2 regions of the Brucella pseudogrignonensis genome follow, and region 2 is predicted to be linked to the other one. Evidence: riboswitches for the same ligand, from Rfam matches in the RefSeq annotation. Region 2 holds a riboswitch; the other holds the start of a gene.

Region 1 (10,358 bases), on a different contig from region 2:
TATTGGCGCGGGGCATGCCGGGTCACAGGCTGCGATCAGTCTGAGACAGGAAGGTTATGCTGGCGAAATCGTTCTTATTAATGATGAGACGGATATTCCCTATCATAAGCCGCCGCTCTCAAAATCTTATCTGAAAGCCCCAGAAGCAGGCATTCTCGTTCTGCGCCCGGAAAGTACCTATCGCGAGAATAATATTGAGATGCTGTTTGGGCACAGCGTTGAGCATGTGTCTCTGACGGACAAGACAGTCACACTTGATGACGGCAAGGTGTTGAACTGGTCGGAGCTGGTTTTTGCGACCGGTGCTCGTGCGCGAATCCCCGATATGCCGGGTGTTGAGCTTGATGGCGTTGTCACGTTGCGCCGTTTGGGTGATGCGCGCCGCATTGCCGATATGATGCCACGTGTTGAGAACGTGGTGATTATCGGTGGCGGCTTTATCGGTCTTGAAATGGCCCATAGCGCAGTTGCGCTTGGCAAGAAGACCGTTCTGATTGAGGCTGCTCCGCGTGTCTTGGGTCGTTCTGTTGCCACACATATTTCTGCCTATGTCGAAACACGTAGCCGTGCGGCGGATATTACGCTTCTCACAGGCGTTGGCGTTGAAGCAATTCTTGGTGAAAAGGGTCACGTCACCGGCGTAAAGGCGGCCAACGGAACTGTTTACTCTGCTGATATGGTTGTGCTTGGTACAGGCGCCGTTCCGAATATCGAGCTTGCGGCCGAAGCCGGACTCGTTGTCGATAATGGGATTGTGGTTGACGAGCATATGCGTGCATCGAGCGCGCATGTTTATGCGATTGGCGACTGCGTGAGCTATGATCATTTCCATGCAGGTCGTCGCGTACGGTTGGAATCGGTGCAGAATGCGACCGATCAGGCCAAGCATGTTGCGCGCGCGATTGTTGGTCGCGGTACGCCCTTCCGCGATATTGCATGGTTCTGGTCGGATCAGGGCGACATGAAGTTGCAAACGGCTGGTCTTTCATTTGACGCCGACCGCCATATCCTGTCGGGCAGTCTCGAAGACAATGCCTTTTCTGTATTTCACTTTGCAGGTGACAAATTGGTGGCGGTTGATTCCATCAATCGCCCGACAGATCACATGATCGCGCGCCGGTTGCTCGCGGCTGGTATTAGTCCGAATGAAGACGATATTGCAGCGGGTGCCGCGCGTTTCAAAGAATTGCTCGCAGCCGCGCCGAAAGCCTGAGGATATAGAATGACTGTTTTAAAACATCTGCTCCCTGCCGATATGGCAGCTCCCTTTGCTGCTTATAGTCATGGCGTGAAGGTAGCCGCTGGCGCTGAATTGGTTTTCTGTTCAGGTCAATTGGGTATTGGGCCAGATGGCTCTGTACCTGAAGATGCAGGCGCGCAGGCCGAGCTATGCTTTGAGAATATTCGCCGCATCCTGCGTGATGGTGGCATGGAACTGTCTAATGTTGTGCGCATCAATGCCTATGTCACGGATCGTGCACATATGCGTCCTTACATGGATGTGCGTGATCGCCTGTTTCCGCAGCCTGCACCAGCGTCGACACTCATGATCGTTTCCGGTTTCACACGGGAAGAGTTTAAGGTTGAGATAGAGGTTGTCGCTGCGAAATAGCTTTCCATCATTGTGAATTGATCACAATAAAGCATATCGCCTTCGCTTGAGAGGGATGGTAGGGTTTTCCGACATCCTCCATTCCCTTTAGGCTTATTCATGTCAAATAATCAGACTTCGGCTTTGTCGCCGGAAACTTTGCCGCGCTCGTCTGTGCGACTGGCAGAGCTGGCACTTGCTCTTGGCGGCTTCGGTATTGGCACCGGAGAATTCGCAATCATGGCGCTTTTGCCCGATATCGCACGCGATCTGCATGTGACAATTCCAAGTGCAGGTCATTTGATCAGTTCTTATGCACTGGGCGTGCTGATTGGCGCGCCCGTTCTGGCCGTGTTTGGTGCACGGCTTGATCGTCGCAAACTGGTATTTTTGTTTATGGCGCTGTTTGCATTTGGCAATCTCGCCAGTGCATTTATGCAAAACTATGATGGCCTGATCCTGATGCGCTTTGTTGCAGGCTTTCCGCATGGCGCATATTTTGGCGTTGCGTCGCTCGTGGCCGCATCAATGGCCGAGCAGGGAAAGCGTGCTCAAGCCGTTGGGCGTGTTATGACTGGCCTAACTGTCGCAACACTGGTTGGGACGCCTTTGGCAACATGGCTGGGGCAAATTGCCGGTTGGCGCGCAATGTTTGCGGCGGTTGGTTTCATTGCCATTCTGACGATGGTGTTGATTAGTGTTTTTGTCCCAAAACAACCCGCAGAAGAGGGCGCTTCGCCGCTGCGCGAACTGGGTGCGCTGCGTCGCAAACAAGTTTTGCTGACCCTTGCGATTGGCGCTGTGGGAACGGGCGGGCTGTTTTCGGTCTTTTCTTATGTTGCGGCAACGATCACAGAAGTTTCGCATGTCGATATGAAGTGGATGCCGATTGTCTTTGCCATGTTCGGGCTTGGCATGGTCTTGGGCAACATCGTTGGATCTAACCTGACGGATCGCTCCGTTATGGGTACGGTTGGCGGCGTTCTTCTGTATGACCTCGCCGTGATGCTGGCATTCCCATTTTTGATGCAGCATCCGGCAACGGCATTTCTGAGTGTTCTGCTCGTCGGTGGTGGTTTTGCTCTAGTGCCTGCATTGCAGACACGCCTCATGGATGTGGCCGCTGATGCGCAAACGCTTGCGGCAGCACTCAATCACTCGGCACTCAATCTTGCCAACGCGTTAGGCGCGTGGCTTGGCGGATTAGCTATCGCATGGGGATATGGCTGGACTGCAACCGGAACAGTTGGTGCTTTCCTGGCGGTTGCGGGGCTGGCGGTGTTTGCCGTCTCATTGCTGACGGATCGCATAACGCGCCCAAAAGCAGCGCTGGCCGCAGAGTAGTGCACAAAAAAATAACACCCGCCGCGGGAGGAGCGGCAGGTGTCATTTAGGGTAAGACCGGAATGGGAGGAGGAGGTCCGGTCTTTATGTCACCGAGGAAAATGGGAGGAGGGAACACCCCGGTGAAAACCTTAGAAACTGTAGAAACGCGTTAATAAAGCGTCGCGGTTCAAATCAAAGGCATTAGCCTTCAGATGGCGCGTTCTTAGCGAGCAGCTGCCTTACGTGCAACGAATGGAATTTCCGAAGGCATAATGCCGAGGTCGTTGAGTTCGCGTGGGCTCAGGCGGCTCAGTTCGTTGACAGTGTTACGGTAACGGCGCCAGTTGTTGTACGAGCGGATCAGGTTCATTTCTCTCACCTAGTGAAAATCAAATCTCTTTGTTGCCACCAGCATATAGGCCCTATGTTTTTGGAAGTGGAGAGACAGATTTGCATAGCTGCTGTGCAATATAGCCTGTCGATTGCATGGCTTTTGCGCAACTTGGTCATTTTATAATCACAATCATCATGCCGACTGCCCAAATCACCAATTTGAGCGCCCTTTATGGCCTCAATCCTTAATGGATTGTAAATTTCTAGCCATATTCACTAATGTAAGGGGCTTTGTTAGAGGGTTCTTTTGCGCTTTCAGGGAAGATCGATTTTTGTCGCAAAAACCCCTGGAATTGTCGTCTCGTGACAATAATTATACATGACTCCCGAAACGGATTCAGTTAAGTGAGTTATGTCGTGTGATGGAACTTTGCTTCTTGTAAGTATGTTTTATCACTGTTTGTCTGCGGGAGAGAGCTGGCGCAAGCTGGCCACCGAAGGGGAAATCGCCCGAAATCTCTCAGGTACCATGAACCGCAGATGGGTAAGGCAACTCTGGAAAGTCGGGGGAAACTCCGCGCCGAAGGTGTAAGTATAGCTTGATAGCTATGCGAGTCTCTCAGGCTTGAGACAGAGGGGCACGAAGCAACCGCATTTCGCGGGGGCATACGTGCGACTCTGGAGTTGTTATGGGCGATACCGCACATTTGAATACCCTGCCTTTGCAGGATTTACATGAACAGGCTGGCGCACGCTTTGGCGGTTTTGCTGGCTGGAACATGCCGATTAATTATCCGCTTGGCGTTATGAAGGAACATCTTCACACGCGTGAGCATGTCGGCCTTTTCGATATTTCTCATATGAAGCTGATTGAAGTTTCGGGCGCAGATGCAATCGCTCTTTTGAGCGAAACCTGTCCGCTTGATCCATCCGTTCTGAAAACCGGCCAGTCTAAGTACACATTCTTTCTCAATGATAACGGCGGCGTTCTTGATGATCTTATCGTCACGCGCCTTGGCGAAGACCGTTTCATGGTCGTTGCCAATGCGGGCAACGCTAGAGCCGATATTGAGCATCTCAATGAAGCAGCATCTGGCAAGGACGTAACGGTCAATCCGCTGGATCGCGTTTTCCTGGCTATTCAGGGTCCGGAAGCCGAAAGCGTCATTACCGATGCTGGTCTTAAAGGTGCAGAACTCAGCTTTATGAGCGGCTTTGAGCCTAATCCCAACTGGTTTATGACCCGTTCGGGCTATACCGGCGAAGATGGTTTTGAAATTGGCTTGCCTGCCGATGAGGCACGCGCGCTTGCAACCAAGCTTTTGGCCGACGAACGCGTTGAATGGATCGGTCTTGCCGCGCGCGATAGCCTGCGGCTTGAAGCGGGTCTTTGCCTGCACGGTCAGGATATTACGCCGGAAACCGATCCGGTTTCGGCTGGCCTCACATGGGCAATTTCCAAGCCAGTGCGTGAAAAGGCTGCCTTCAATGGAGCCAAAGCCGTTCTGGATGCAATTGATAAAGGTGCAACCGCCAAGCGCGTCGGCCTTAAGCCGGAAGGCCGCCAGCCAGTGCGTGGCGGCGCAGAACTTTTCGACGAAACCGGTTTTCAGATCGGTACTGTTACATCGGGTGGCTTCGGCCCCTCCGCAGGTTTCCCCGTTGCCATGGGTTACGTCGAGGCAAGCCTCGCAGTCCCCGGCACCCGCATTTTCGCAGACGTCCGCGGTAACAAGGTTCCCGTTGATGTTCATGCACTTCCCTTCACACCGCATCGCTATCGCAAAGGATGATTTCCATGGCCAATATCCTGTTCACCGAAGATCATGAGTGGATCAGCGTCGAAGGTGGCGTTGCCACTGTCGGCATTACGACCCACGCACAGGAACAGCTGGGCGACCTCGTATTCGTAGATCTGCCGGAAGTCGGTCGTACCGTTTCCAAGGGCGAAGGCATCGTCGTTGTTGAATCGGTCAAGGCCGCTTCGGACGTTTATGCTCCGGTCGATGGCGAAGTCGTTGAAGTTAACGAAGCCGTTTCGAGCGATCCGGCAATCGTTAACCAAGCTGCAGAGGGCGATGGCTGGCTGTTCAAACTTAAGCTTTCCGATGAAGGCCAGCTTTCGGGGCTTCTCGACAAGGCCGGTTATGACAAACTCGTAGGATAAAAAGATGACGCAACAGGTTCTCCCCTTTGTTGCCCGTCATATCGGGCCACGCGTGGAAGATGAGCGCGCAATGCTTGCAGCGCTCGGTCTTCCTTCCATGGAAACACTGATCACGCAAGCTGTTCCCGCATCCATCCGCTTGAACCGCGCACTTGATCTGCCAGCGGCTTTGAGCGAACACGCAGCCCTTGCCGAGCTCAATGAAATCATGGGCCGCAATGTGGTGAAGAAGAGCTTCATCGGTGCGGGCTATCATGGTGTGCAGACGCCACCCGTCATTCAGCGCAACCTGTTCGAAAACCCAGCCTGGTACACCGCTTATACGCCTTACCAGTCGGAAATCAGTCAGGGCCGCCTTGAACTGCTATTTCACTTCCAGACACTTGTTGCAGAGCTGACAGGCCTGCCGGTTGCCTGTGCATCGCTACTGGATGAAGCAACTGCTGTTGCTGAAGCCGTGGGCGTTGCTGTTCGTCATCACCGCGACAAGCGCTCGCGCATTCTGCTTGCAGGCGATCTGCATCCGCAGAGCGTGGATGTGATCAACACCCGTGCAGAGCCGCTTGGCTGGCAGGTTGAAGCCGGAAGTACTGTTGACGACAACACCGCTGCCGTCATCGTGCCATGGCCGGATACGCGCGGCGTTTATGGCGACTTCACCGCTGTCATCGCCGATGCAAAGGCGAAGGGCGCTTTGGTCATCGCTGTTGCCGATCCGCTGGCGCTGACTATTCTGGAGGCGCCTGCCAAGTGGGGCGCTGATATGGCTGTAGGCTCTATGCAGCGCTATGGTGTTCCAATGGGCTTTGGTGGTCCACATGCTGCATATCTCGCAGTATCTGAACCGCTGACGCGTATCATTCCGGGCCGTATCGTTGGTCAGTCGGTCGATGCGCATGGCCGTGCGGCCTACCGTCTGGCTCTTCAGACGCGTGAGCAGCATATCCGCCGCGACAAAGCGACTTCCAACATCTGCACCGCGCAGGCACTCCTCGCCAATATGGCTGCATCTTTTGCCATCTGGCATGGTCCTTCGGGTCTTCAGGCTATTGCAACGCGTGTTGCCGGTCTTGCGTCTCGCTTCGCAACGGGCCTCAAGGCTGCTGGCGTCGAAATCGCGGGCGATAGCCTGTTCGACACCGTAAGCGTTAAGGTTTCCGGCAAGGCGCAGGCCATTGCTGACGAAGCAGACAAGGGCGGTCGTCTCATCCGCATCATTGATGCGGATACGGTTGGCGTCACCTTTGACGAAACCTCGACGGAAGACGATCTTGCAGCACTCGCAGTTCTGTTTGGCGCAAAGCCAGTCGGTAACGACGATCTGCTGGTTCCCGGCAAAGGCCGCGGCGAAGGCTTCCTGACACAGGACGTGTTCCATTCGCACCGTTCGGAAACCGAGATGATGCGCTTCCTGCGTCGTCTGGCGGACAAGGATCTGGCGCTTGATCGTGCGATGATCCCGCTTGGCTCCTGCACGATGAAGCTCAATGCGGCAGCAGAAATGATGCCTGTGAGCTGGAACACGGTTGCCAATCTGCATCCATTCGCACCTGCGGCACAAACGACCGGTTATGCCAAGATGACCTCGGATGTCGAAGCGTGGCTTTGCGAAGTCACCGGTTTTGCAGGCGTATCGCTGCAGCCCAATGCGGGTAGTCAGGGCGAATATGCGGGGCTTCTCGCGATCCGTCACTATCACCAGTCACGCGGCGAAGGTCATCGCAATATATGCCTGATCCCATCCTCTGCACATGGCACCAATCCTGCCAGCGCATCGATGGCCGGCATGAGCGTTGTTGTCGTTAATTGCCTTCCGGATGGCGATATCGACATTGATGATCTGAAAGCCAAGGCTGAAAAGCATCGCGACAATCTTGCGGCGTTTATGATTACCTATCCGTCGACCTATGGTGTGTTCGAAGAGGGCATCAAGGCTTTCTGCGAGATCGTCCATGACAATGGCGGTCAGGTCTATTTTGACGGTGCAAACCTCAACGCACTCGTTGGTCTTGCGCGTCCCTGCGATATTGGTGCTGACGTTTGCCATATGAATCTGCACAAGACCTTCTGCATTCCGCATGGCGGCGGTGGTCCGGGTGTTGGTCCGATTGGCGTGGCCAAGCATCTGGTGCCTTACCTGCCAGGTCATGTTGATCTTGGTTCCAAGCACGCTGTTTCCGCAGCACCGTTTGGCAGTGCATCCATTCTGGTCATTACGTGGATGTATATCCGCATGATGGGCGGCGCGGGTCTCAAGAAGGCAACCGAGGCTGCAATCCTCAACGCCAACTACATCGCGCATCGTTTGAAGGACGCTTATCCGATCCTTTACACCGGTGCACATGATCGTGTGGCGCATGAGTGCATCGTGGATACACGTGTTCTCAAGGATAGTGCAGGCATTACCGTAGAAGACGTAGCCAAACGCCTCATCGACTATGGCTTCCATGCGCCGACCATGTCGTGGCCGGTTGCTGGAACGCTGATGATTGAGCCAACTGAGTCTGAGCCTAAAGCGGAAATCGACCGCCTTTGCGATGCGATGATTGCCATTGCAGGCGAAGCAAAGAAGGTTGCCGATGGTGTCTGGCCTGCGGATGACAATCCGCTTGCCAATGCACCGCACACGGCAGGCGACACGCTGGCAACGGAATGGACACATCCTTACACCCGTGAGGAAGCAGTATTTCCGGGAAGCGCATTGAACGGCGATTTTGACACGACGGCGAAATATTGGCCGCCAGTCAGCCGCGTCGATAACGTGGGTGGTGACAGAAATCTTATCTGTTCATGTCCGCCGGTTGCGTCTTACGGTTGATACAGTACATCAGTGGCGTTTTAATGTTTTATAAAGGGACGGGTCGGAGCGGTACTCTATCGCTCCGGCAGAAATAAAAATTACCGCGTTCTAACGCAGATTTTATTTGTCCGCGAAAGAGCTTGGAATGCATTTTTATTGTCTGAACGCTGATGAGAACTATGTTCTTTGACAGTCATTTCCGGCAAGGAAAGAGACATGTTTTTGAAAGCGCTGCGGTAACGCGGCGCTTTTTGTTTTAGTTCTAACTTACTGAAATTCAGGCAAAAAAAGAGCCGGACTAAAAAGTCCGGCTAAGTTATGAAGGTGCCATAAAGGCAAACCTCCAGAGGGGAACACTTACCGCGCGCAATGGGAGGAGGCGCAAGCGGTAAGCACCTGTCATATGGACCTGTTGCAACTATTCTTCAACCCCTAAAACGCGAAATTTTTGACCATTTCGGAAAATTCTGAAACTTTTCACAATGAAGTGAAATTTCCCCAACATCCTGTCCGCCGACGTGTTGTGATTTTTCGATCTGTCAGACAGATCAAAACTGATTATATTTCCGTAAGATAGCTATGAAAATCGCTGTTTACACGGCGACGTCTTTCATTAGCTATCCTATTAAATGCTACATAAATCTATGAAATCATTAGAATAATTCTAAAACATTACCGTGGAGCTCATGTTCATTTCTGTTGCAGGGCGACATGCAGAGTTATAAAAGAGTAGTGATTAACGGTAGCCTGACAAGTAGTGTCGGGGGCTTCATTGCACTCCTGGCTAAAGAGTTTGGCGTTTCGTAAAAATCGAATGCAGCAGGATAAGGATTCAGAACGATTCCCTTCAAGAGATGAAGTCGGGCAATGTTCTGCTCACTGCATGAGAGTGTTTCTCAGGCGGTTTCAAGTGTACTGGATTGTTTGTTAATGCTCGTGCCATTTCTCATTATGTTCCGTGAAGGCGTGGAAGCTGCGCTGATTGTTGGTATTATCGCGAGCTATCTCCATCAGACTGGGCGCGGCGCCTGGATGCCGGTTGTCTGGATTGGCGTTCTGCTGGCCTTAGCGATGTCATTGGCAGTTGGTGCAATTCTCCAGCTCGTAAGCGCAGAATTTCCGCAGAAGGCGCAGGAGCTTTTTGAGGCCATTATCGGGCTCATAGCAGTTTTCGTGCTGACTTCCATGGTGTTCTGGATGCGGAAGGCCGCCCGCTCCATAAAAGCGGAACTGCATCATTCGATTGATGCGGCTTTTGAAACACCAACGCATAAGGGTTTTGGCCTCATCCTGATGGTATTCTTTGCTGTAGCCCGTGAGGGGCTTGAGTCGGTCTTCTTCCTGCTCGCCGCATTTCAGCAGAGCGAAGGTGGCGCAGCACCGCTTGGCGCATTGCTCGGTGTTCTGCTTGCCGCTCTGGTTGGTTACGGCATCTATCGTGGTGGCCTGAAACTCAATCTGCGCCGCTTCTTCCGCTGGACGGGTGTTTTCATCCTGATTATCGCAGCCGGCATTCTCGCAAATTCTGTCATGGCGCTGCATGAAGCCGGTATCTGGAATCATTTCCAGACGGTCATTTTCGATACAAGCGAAATTCTGCCGCTCGACAGCACGCTTGGCTCCGTTCTGGCTGGTATCTTCGGTTATATCGCAACGCCGACGGTTAGCGAAGTGGTTGCCTATCTCGGCTTCCTTGTGCCTGCGCTCATTATTTTCCTGATCCCATCTTCCGCACCTGCGCAGAGCGCAGCCGCGAAGCACACAGTTTAATCGAAGAGATTTTCCATGACTAAGCCGCAAAGCCCAAAACCTGCTGCACCATTCTCCCGCAACCTTGTGCGAGCGGTGTTGGTGCTGGCCATTCTGCTGATGCTAGCGGCAGGGGCTGCTTTTTACTACGCATCCAAGGTGTCAGATAAATCACGTCACGCGGACGGTGACGATAAGGTCCAGGTTGTTATTAACGCCAAGAGTTGCGATCCAAATGAACTGACGGTTCCAGCGGGGCGCACGGTTTTTGAAATCGTCAACAAATCTGACCGCTCGGTCGAGTGGGAAATTCTCGACGGCGTGATGGTTCTCGAAGAGCGCGAGAATATCGCACCGGGCTTCAAGCAGACACTTTCAGCCAAGCTTTCGCC
Region 2 (10,358 bases):
AAATGTCATCTTTATTGTAATTCGGTAGTTTTGAAGTGTCTATTTCTGTGAGAACGCCGAGTTCATCATAAATAGCGTTGTATCCATTAGAGTACTCCGCCAAATCTAGTCTTACCGCGTTATTACCCACTATTTTGGCGGTGACGTCGTCCTGATTACTCATAATGGCCGCACGCATAGTGACGTTATTAGCTTTACGCCAGTCTGCGGTTTCTGGCTCCAGCGTATAGCCTTCCCAAGCCATCACTTCAAGATTACCGCCAATGGCAGCCCGTGCGTTTGGAACCCATGCTCCCAACGTTGCTCCTGCCGTAATAGCAGCTGTCCCTAACAGAAAACTTCTGCGCCCAAGTACAATTTGATCAAGGAGATCGGTAGTACGTGCTGATTCATTGTTATTGTTACTCGTCGGCTCATTTTTCATCGAAAGGCTCCCAATTTGGAATGTAATGTGTGCTTTTCCCTCGAGTATTTTATTGTGTTTGGTCACGCGGGTTTCCCCGCATGACATAGTATTTATCTACTCCGCTGCAGCGAGCGTGCTTACATGCTGACGAAGTTTGGGCATTACATCGGTCGAAAGCAGTTCCATCGAACGTTTATGTACTGCAGGGCGATCCCAATCTTTTTGGGTCATCATAAGTGAACCAAAAGGTCCGCCAACTTCATCGACGAAAGCAATAAGCTTATCGAGAACAGTTTTTGGGGATCCTGAGAGTACCATCCAATCGAGGCAATTCTGAACCGTGATATCACTATCCAAAGTATTCATTGATGGCTTCAGAACCCCGAGCATCTTGAAGGCAGCCATATCTTCAACGATGTATTCATAGTACCATCGATATGAAGAATTTTCCTCTGCTAAGTAATCCGCTGCTTGATCGTCACTGTCAGTAACGAGTAAGGAACGTGCAATTCGCCACTTATTGCGATCTGGTCGACGGCCTGCCTTTTCGCAACCGATTAGATACTGTTCCCAATGTGTCTTCACATTTGCGACTGGTGTGAAGTTTGCTGAAACGATACTCCACCCATTCTCGCCTGCTTGGCGCGCAGAACTTGAGTTCGGGCTCATCACTGAGATTGCCAATTCTGGGAATGGCTTCTGGTATGGCTTGAGCATCGGACCAAAGCCAAGGCTTGGGATCAGGTTTTTCTCGATCACTACGTCCCAGTATTTGCCTTTAATATTATAGGGAGGGTCCTGTGACCAAATCTCGTGCATGATACGGATAGACTCCGTCGTCATCTCAGCTCGATTTTTTTCACTGGTTCCAAATAATTCCATATCAGTGACGAGGCCGCCTGGACCTACACCCATGATAAATCGGCCCTCTGAAAGATGATCGAACTGTGCGATCTCACCAGCTAGGCGAGCAGGATGGTGTTGTGGCAGGTTAAGCACACCCGTTGCGAACTTGATCTGTTTAGTCGCATGAATGAGTGATGCAAAAAACTGCAATGGATCCGAGATTGGTTCACACGAACAACTGATGTGTTCACCAACCCAAACCTCAGCAAAATTCAAGCGATCTGCGAGGATAACCGCTTCGCGGTCCTGTTTAAGCAATTCCGTGAAATTGCGCCGCTGATCGTGAAGCGGCATCATAAATAGACCGAGGTCCATTTGGAGTCTCCTCTTTTTACCAGATCGGCCTTTTCCGATCCTCATTAATATCGAAGCAAGGTCCGTGCCAGTTGAAAATTGATAGAAAAACCAATATGTTATAGGTCGAAGTGCACTGTCTCAATAAGCTTTGCGAGTCTCATGCTTGAGACAAACGATTGAGATTTGGGTGGCTTTGAGACAAAAAAGAAGCCGGATAAATCCGGCTTCCGTAGAGGGTGGATTAAGCGGCATCCCGCCGCTGAAGTTTCGGAGATTGCGCTATCAGCTCCGAAACAAGTTCTGCCGTCGCTGCCGATAATGTCCAGCCGAGATGCCCGTGGCCCGTGTTGTAAAAAATGCCGGGTCTAGATCCAGCTTTTATGCGTGGTAGCATGTTGGGCATCATCGGACGTAAGCCCGCCCAGGGGGTTACTCTCGAAGTTGAGATGTCTGGGAACAACAAACGCACCCAATCAACAAGAGGCTTAATTCGATCATGCCGAATGTCTTTGTTTTCCCCATTGAATTCCGCTGTCCCAGCAACGCGGAAACGATCATGGCCGAGCCTACTGGTAACAATCTTTGCGCGATCATCCAGCAGACTTACCCACGGTGCACCATGCTGACTAGTCTCGTCGTCGAGGTGAACTGTTATCGAATAACCTTTGACAGGATAGATGTTTACGCGATCACCCAGCATGGATGCGAAGGTTCTACTCGCCACGCCAGCGCAAACCACAAGTCCATCTGCTTTAATTGAGTTATTTGCAGTTCCAATCTTCCCGCTCTCTTTCCAGAGAAGCTCAATGCTATCTCTGGCATCAATTCGCTCTACGTCCGCGTCAAAGATAAATTTCACACCTCTACGAATACAAGCTTCTGCGAGCCCTCGTGTAAATTTATGAATATCTCCAGTTGAATCAGAAGGCGTAAAAAAGCCACCATAAAAATCTCCAACCAATGATGGTTCTATTTGCTTAATTTCAGATTCATTAACGGAGTGGCGGTCTAACCCACCTTGAATCAGAAGACTGTTAACCTTCTTGGCATGCTCAAAACTTTGCTTATCGTAATAAACATGTAGAATGCCACGCTTTTCTAAGTCAAAATTGATGTTTTCTTTATCCGCAATTTCGAACATGTATTTACGTGCTGCAATAGCTAGACGCGTCGTTTCAACGGTATTAGATTGATAGCCGCCAATAAACTTCATAAACTCACCCATCCATGAGTATTTATGCCAATTAGGCGATGGGTTCATTAGTAGAGGCGCGTCTTTCTTGAGCATCCATTTGATGCCTTTGAACACCGTCGACCAGTGATTCCAAACTTCGGCATTGCTCGCAGAAAGCTGGCCACCGTTTGCAAAGGAAGTTTCCATCGCTGGATAACGGTGCCTGTCAAACACAGTGACATCGTATCCCCGTTTCGACAATGCATAAGCCGTGGTGACGCCAGTAATCCCAGCGCCTAAAACTGCAATGTGGTGCAAGATTCTCTCCGACAGTTGGTCTGGGACGTTTGCCAGTCCCGTAGCCCCCAATCTGTCTTTCTTACCTGAGAGCTTTCCCCAATATGGGTCCCCTTCGGTGGGCACTTCCGTGCCTCTCTCCAGATTGTTCAACTGCGCAGTCTTTTTTGCCTGAGAGTTTCCTGGGGGGTTGCTCCTTCGGCGTGGCGTGATGCCATCTCTCCTGAACAGCTTTTGAACGCTATTAGGTTAGACACATATAGCTATATTCGACAATCCCCTTTTTGAAAAAAGATTTTTCCCGTTGGCACGTGTTTTGCTTTGTAAGTTAGAAAATTGCTAAAGGATTGAAGATGCATGATTTTATTGTCTATATCGAAAATTCGTTAGAAGAGACTTCTCCCTATTTCATATCGGAAGAAGCGGTTCGCAATGCGTTGGGCGATAATGCGACAAACGCCAGAATACACTGCTGCTCCAAATCCAACCCAGACATTGAGGCTCTCTCAACAGCCCATTACTTTGTAGGCTCAGGTTTTGATACGCAACGTATTGGCCGTGTTGCTACGTCAGTTAGGATTGTGCATTGCACGAGCGCAGGTGTTGAAAAATACATGCCCATGGATTGGCTTCCAAAGGGAGCAGTATTGACTAACAGCAGTGGTGTTCATGCAGAAAAAGGTGGTGCATTTGGATTGATGACGGTCCTGATGTTGTTGGAAGGAATTCCACGACATATTCGAAATCAAAGGAACCATTTCTGGGATAATCAGCTTTCAAAAGGAGTGTCAAAGCAGACAGTCGTGTTTGTTGGTTTTGGTGCATTAGGACGAGCAATTGGCGCAAGGCTTAAAGCGCTTCGAACGACGATTGTATCTGTCACCCGAAGTGGGCGCTCCGATGACATTTCTGATAAGACTTTCCCTGTCTCGAGACTTGCTGAAGTCTTACCATTAGCAGATTGCCTCGTCATTAGCTGTCCATTGACTCCTGAAACGAAGGGGCTGATCGGCAGAAATGAAATTCAACTTCTTAAAAGGGGGGCAACTTTATTTAACATTGGACGCGGGGCCGTTTTGGATGAAATGGCTTTATCTCGCGCGCTCGAAAACGGCCATCTATCCGGTGCGGCGTTGGACGTGTTTGAAAATGAACCACTTTCGGCGGACAGTGGACTTTGGGATGTTCCTAATCTTTTAATATTCCCACATATTTCATGCGATGAGGTCGAGGGATATGTTGATCGCTGTCTTGATTTATTCGCAGCTAACATTTTACGCGATCAGCTGGGTTTATCACTCCATAATCGTGTGGATGCGTCTTTAGGTTACTAATACAACGAGGAGTAAACTGTGTCAGATCCCTATATCAATATCGTAGTACTATCTCATTCCGGTGCATTTAAGGCGCTGTCAGCAGCGGTTGCTAAGGCTGAAGAGATCAATGTTCCACAGTGCATATGCATTGTTGATCCAAGCGGTGAAACAATAGTCTCATTCCGAATGGATGGGGCAAAATATCTAAGTATGCAAACGGCACGGTCCAAGGCACGCACTGCTGCTTCAATACGAAATAGGACAGGTGGTATGCCTGCAGATTTTGCCGTTTCAGCAGGTATTGCCACAAATGGTGGTATAATTAACCTGCCGGGCGGATTGCCGATCAAGTTTGACGGTAAGCTTGCAGGTGCAATCGGCATTGGCTCGGGTACTGGGGAACAAGATATCGATGTCGCGCGAGCTGCTCTTGCGGCTTTAGGGGCTGATGCAGTGGATTGATTAAGCAGTAGAATGCCAGCATCCGATAATGCTGGCATTCTATGTTTTGGAAGTACGGCAGGGAAACGCGAAATGAAATATCATCAGATCGAAGCCTTTTACCAGGTCATGTTAACTGGAAGTATCTCCAAAGCTGCTAAAAACCTCGGTAGAACACAGCCTGCCGTTAGTATGACCATTGCAACTCTTGAAGAGTTTTTGGCAACTGCTCTTTTTGATCGGCATGCTGGAAGAATTACGCCACGCGCCGAAGCTGCTGTCCTTTTTCAACAGATCAGTCCCGTTATGGATCAGCTGAATGATATTCGCCATAGGTTTGGCCGTTTGGCACAGATAGAAGTGCCGCGTATCTCGATAATTTCATCAAGCAATGTCGGTAACCATCTTGTTCCAACAGCAATCGCATCATTCGCACGTAAAGGGCAACAGATGCGATTGATGACCGGTAACTCGGCCGCGATTGTTTCTGAAATGGAGAATCAGCGGCATGATATTGCCATATCTGATGAAGGGACTGCCGAAATTTCAATGAATTCGCCACTTTATGAGGTGCAGGCTTTTGAAATTCCGGTTTATGCGTTCTTCAAGCGCGGTTTAATCTCAACGCAAAAATCAGAAATTGTAACAAAGGATTTAGCGGGGCAGGATATCTGCATGTTGTACGAAGAAAATCGTGCGACAAGACAAGTACGCACCAAGCTGGGCACGCCTAAAATAGAATTCTCAACGTTTTTTGCGATGGCCTGTTTTGCCGTACAAAATGAGAGCGTTGCAATAGTCGACAACATTACGAGGGGTGCCATGGCCGCGTTAACAGGCGATGCCCTTCGAGGCGACAGTCTATTGCTAAAAGATATTGATCCGGCTCGCTATTACCTTATTCGAAGCAGATATCGGCCACGCTCGAAAACTGCCGACAGATGCTATGAAACATTGCGAAATGCTTTGCTAAATTATCAGAACAAACAACAATAATTCGACCGTTAATCGGCAATCTCCGCTGTCAATTGGTATAAGAATTTCTTATGAATGTATAAGAACTTCGATTTTGCATACCAATCTCCATTGAGCAAGACTTCCGCATCATAAGCGTCAGCCTAGATGCGGTACGTACCGAGCACAAAGGAGTGCGACAATGCGGGTTACAAATATTCGTGCGTATAGAATCCCTACCGGCGGCGTTCGTCCGGTTATCGTAGAAGTATCAACCGACGAAGGGATAACAGGGTGGGGTGAGGCGGCAGTAGCCTATGGTCTTGGCGCACAAGCCGCTGCAGGAATGGTGGCTGATTATGCGCCACGAGTAATCGGTGCCAACCCTTTGTTGCCCCGTAATGTCTATCATGATCTTTACGACAACTCGTTTTGGACGAAGGGCGGCGGTGCAATTACGTTCGCGGCAATAAGTGCTATCGATCAGGCGCTGTGGGACATCAAAGGCAAAGCCATGGGCGTGCCTGTATATGAATTCTTTGGGGGTGTATTTGCAGATCGTGCGCAGGTCTATGCAAACGGTTGGAATTATCATTGCAACGATGCTGTCGAATGGGCAAAAGCAGCTGAGCGTCCTTTAAAGGACGGTTATCAAATTCTCAAAAGCTATCCCTTGGCTACGCAGCAACCCGGTCGCACACTGACCCATGTGCAGCGAAGAGCATTGTCTCCAGAAGATTTCAAACGTGCGATGGAGCGAGTGAAGTTGCTCAAAGACGTCGTGGGCGATCAAGCTGAACTTATGATCGATTTGTCGGGCGGACTGAACAACGATCAACTATACCGTCTATTGGACCTATGCGAAGATCTTGGCGTGATGTGGATTGAAGAGCCATTGGATGCTTATAATCTTGCAGGTTTAAAGAATCTCGCGGGCCGCTATAAGTTCCCGATCGCGGCCGGAGAACGAGTTTATACACGCAATGGATTTAAAAATCTTTTGGATACCGGAGCGATTGACGTTGTAATGCCTGATGTCGGCAATTGCGGCGGTATTTTTGAACTTGTTCAAATTGCGGCTATGGCGGAAGCCTATAATGCCCGCATGTCCCCACACAATTGCGCGTCGACGCTCTGCACCGCAGCCTCGCTTCAGGTATGGGCTGCCTGTGCTAACGCTATGCCATTGGAAATCTATCCGTATCTGCCGGAGTCGAACGGATATGTTCAAGTATTGAAGAACTCACCAGAAGATCGCATCAAGGACGGTTATCTGGAAGTTTCAAAGGACGTAGGGCTTGGTGCGGAAGTTGATAGTGAGCGTCTCGCTAACTATTGCTGCTTCGACTACATCGCTCAAAACGCTTAGGATCAATTCTTCGTCTAATTATCTGCTCTGCCTTCTTGTGAGGGGGCTGAGCTCAAAGACTTGTAAACAGTAAACAATGGGGAACTTAAATGAAAAAAATACTACTTTCTGCATCATTAATCCTTGCAGCCATATTCAGCACACAGCATGCGCAAGCACAAACCAAAGAAAACTGCCTTCCTGCTCCACCAAATCTTATTGAGGAAGGGAAGTTGACCGTTGGAATTTCCCTTGCATCGCCTCCAACTGCCTATTTGGAGAATGATCAGGCATCTGGACTAGACCCAGACCTCATCAGAGCGTTGACTGCGAAAATGTGTATCGAACCTAAGTTCGTCAATATGGCATTCTCGGGCTTGTTTCCGGCTCTAATCGCAAAGAGACTAGACGTTATCCATTCACAGGTGGGGATCACAGACGTTCGCAAAGAAACGTTTGATTTTGTTCCGGTCTTTGTCGGTGGCGTGCGCATCGTAGCCAGTAAAGATTCCGGCCTCCAATTCACATCTGAGCAGGACACATGTGGTTCAACGATGGCCATTATGGGTGGTTCTACTCAAATGGCGGCACTCGAACGAGTTCAAACAACTTGTCCAGCAGATAAGCAAATGGTCTTAAAACCATTTGGTGGCCAAGCAGAAGCTTTGAACGAAGTTGGACGTGGAACTGCACAGGCCGCTTTCGTTGACTGGTCTGTAGCAACGTATGCTGCGAAACAACGACCAGATCAGTACGTGGTCGCGAGCCCAATATTGAGTGGAAAAGGTCCAAACACCGAGCGCAACCGCATAGGTATTGTTTTTCGCAAAGGCAATACTGAAGATGCAGCCGCTGTGAAAGCTGCATTCGACGCGATAGTCGCCGATGGTCAGTATGATGCTCTGCTCAAAAAGTATGGGCTTGGTGAAGGCGATATCCGCGCAGCGAATTGAAGATAAATCATGCAGTTTGATACTCAATACTTCCTAGATCTTCTTTTCTCAACGCGTTTTTTCGATGCCATCTGGGCGGTGATTTGGATCACCGCCTGCGCTATGGCGGTTGGCATTGCGATTGGCGTTCTGTGTGGGTTGGTCCTCACCAGCCCCGTCAAGTGGCTACACCCACCAATCAAAGGTTATGTCGCATTTTATCGCGGCGTTCCAGTTCTTGTCCAAATTGTATTTTGGTACAATGGCTTGTCAGCAGTCACAGGAGGAGCCATTAGTTTACCAGCCGTCGTGGCAGGTATTCTAGCACTGGGCGTCAACGAAGGAGCCTATATGACCGAGATTATTCGGTCTGGTATTCAGTCTGTTGATCGAGGGCAGAGAGAGGCATCACAAGCTTTAAATCTCAGCTATACATCAATGATGCGAAAAATAATTCTTCCTCAAGCTTTCCGCATTGCCATACCGCCAACAGGCAACGAAGTAATTAATGTGATCAAAAATACCACTTTGTTATACATGATTGCAGTTCCTGAGATGTTCGGCGCGGCTGTTAATATTTATAGTCAAAACTTCAAATACTTTGAAGTACTTTGCGTGATCGCTATCTGGTACATCGTGATCGCGAGTACGTATACCTTCCTTCAGGGAATGGTTGAAAGACGCTTGAACCAGGGTCGTAAGACGCTGTTCGGTTAAATGAATACGGGTGGAGCAAGTCACCCTCCACCCAGCTGGTTCATGAAAGTGAAGCTTGATGAATACGAGTGCAATTTCGTTCAAAAACGTCGACAAGTTCTACGGCGACCATAAGGTTCTGAAGTCTATAACCTTCGACGTGAAAAAGGGTGAGAAAGTCGTTGTCTGCGGTCCGTCCGGATCGGGAAAGTCGACGCTTATCCGATGCATCAATCGATTGGAGGTACACCAATCCGGCAACATTTCCGTGTCGGGAATACCATTAGGTGCTCGAACAGTAAGAAAAGTGCGCCATCACATCGGAATGGTGTTTCAATCGTTCAATTTATTTCCTCATTTAACGATTGAAGAGAACTGTATGGTCGCTCCAATGAGCACCAAGAAAATGAGTAGAGAACAAGCTCGGGCCTTAGCAAACAAGTATTTGTCTCGCGTCCGTGTTGAAGTACATGCAAAAAAGTATCCATCCCAACTCTCGGGAGGGCAGCAACAGCGTGTAGCCATTGCGCGTGCGTTGTGCATGGAGCCTGACATCATGCTGTTTGACGAACCAACATCAGCCCTAGATCCAGAGATGATTCAGGAGGTTCTAGATACTATGGTAACACTGGCCGCTAGTGGTATGACGATGATTTGTGTGACGCATGAAATGGGCTTTGCCAAGAATGTTGCTGACAGAGTAGTATTCATGGACCACGGCGAGATAGTGGAGGTTGGACATCCAAATGAGATATTTGGCTCACCCAAAAGTCCACGACTAAAAGATTTCTTGGGGCACATCAAAACGGCATAACGGTTCATTCAATTCTAAATAGATTTATTTGGGGAGGCCATAGTTATTCGTGACTCCCCTAAACTGGCATCACTCTTGCTTGAATATAATTTGCATCATGGAGCACGAGATTTTTTGAAGAAATCTCGTTTTTGACGCAAGCTCTTCTAAGGCGCTGCCTGATAATTTTTTGTAAATAAGGGTCTAATCAGATGAACCGAATGACTGTTCTCACTCCTGCTCAACTCAACTCATCGCCTCTTGAACCTGCAGGAATTCGGGTAGGCGCAGACAGCGGCGACCCACAGCTACATGTGATGAAGGTTGCCTTCAATGCTGGTGGGCGTGTTGGTATATGGGAATGTCAGCCTGGGGGGTGGCCAGTCGTTGACCGTCCAGATACTGAAATTGCATACATCCTTTCTGGAGTCGCAGACATCACAGATTCAGACGGGATAGTGAGAACCATATCTGGAGGTGACATGCTGATCTTGCCGCCTGGCTGGAGTGGCAGGTGGGATGTAAAAGAAACTGTCCGCAAGTTTTATGCTATATACTGATGTTTTCGGTTACCCAACTTCGAAACGCTCAAATAGAGCGTTTCACTTTCGAGTTGGATCGTATCCGCACGAGTTGAATTGGTTCACCGCCTCTTGCCGTTTGATGAGATCAACCAGCTTGCCGATGCGATCCCAAAGCCCAGTGACTGGTCTCTCGGCAGCATTTCGTAAAAGCGCCTCCAGCTTGGAGAAGGCCTTTCCGATGGGGTTGAAGTCTGGGCTGCAGGGAGGAAGAAAA

What was found. A riboswitch is a leader RNA that binds a small molecule or an ion and turns the genes downstream of it on or off. The one in region 2 is predicted to bind glycine.
Positions count from the first base shown of each region.
Region 1: linked by a shared signal. The riboswitch ahead of gcvT (glycine cleavage system aminomethyltransferase GcvT) and the one ahead of RI570_RS21050 (D-amino acid dehydrogenase) in region 2 are both predicted to bind glycine.

Region 1 is NZ_JAVLAT010000002.1:1,070,331-1,080,688, reverse strand. Features, by position in the region: gene RI570_RS16290 (FAD-dependent oxidoreductase) at 1-1,213, shown strand, start outside; gene RI570_RS16285 (RidA family protein) at 1,223-1,612, shown strand; gene RI570_RS16280 (MFS transporter) at 1,712-2,935, shown strand; gene RI570_RS16275 (DUF1127 domain-containing protein) at 3,141-3,287, opposite strand; glycine riboswitch at 3,708-3,797, shown strand; gene gcvT (glycine cleavage system aminomethyltransferase GcvT) at 3,940-5,043, shown strand; gene gcvH (glycine cleavage system protein GcvH) at 5,049-5,417, shown strand; gene gcvP (aminomethyl-transferring glycine dehydrogenase) at 5,422-8,235, shown strand; gene efeU (iron uptake transporter permease EfeU) at 9,148-9,987, shown strand; gene efeO (iron uptake system protein EfeO) at 10,003-10,358, shown strand, end outside.
Region 2 is NZ_JAVLAT010000004.1:136,860-147,217, forward strand. Features, by position in the region: gene RI570_RS21040 (PotD/PotF family extracellular solute-binding protein) at 1-490, opposite strand, end outside; gene RI570_RS21045 (LLM class flavin-dependent oxidoreductase) at 521-1,627, opposite strand; gene RI570_RS21050 (D-amino acid dehydrogenase) at 1,851-3,101, opposite strand; glycine riboswitch at 3,229-3,316, opposite strand; gene RI570_RS21055 (D-2-hydroxyacid dehydrogenase) at 3,434-4,414, shown strand; gene RI570_RS21060 (heme-binding protein) at 4,433-4,858, shown strand; gene RI570_RS21065 (LysR family transcriptional regulator) at 4,931-5,833, shown strand; gene RI570_RS21070 (mandelate racemase/muconate lactonizing enzyme family protein) at 5,994-7,160, shown strand; gene RI570_RS21075 (transporter substrate-binding domain-containing protein) at 7,250-8,092, shown strand; gene RI570_RS21080 (amino acid ABC transporter permease) at 8,102-8,788, shown strand; gene RI570_RS21085 (amino acid ABC transporter ATP-binding protein) at 8,847-9,581, shown strand; gene RI570_RS21090 (cupin domain-containing protein) at 9,878-10,120, shown strand; partial or broken gene RI570_RS21095 (IS630 family transposase) at 10,163-10,358, opposite strand, start outside.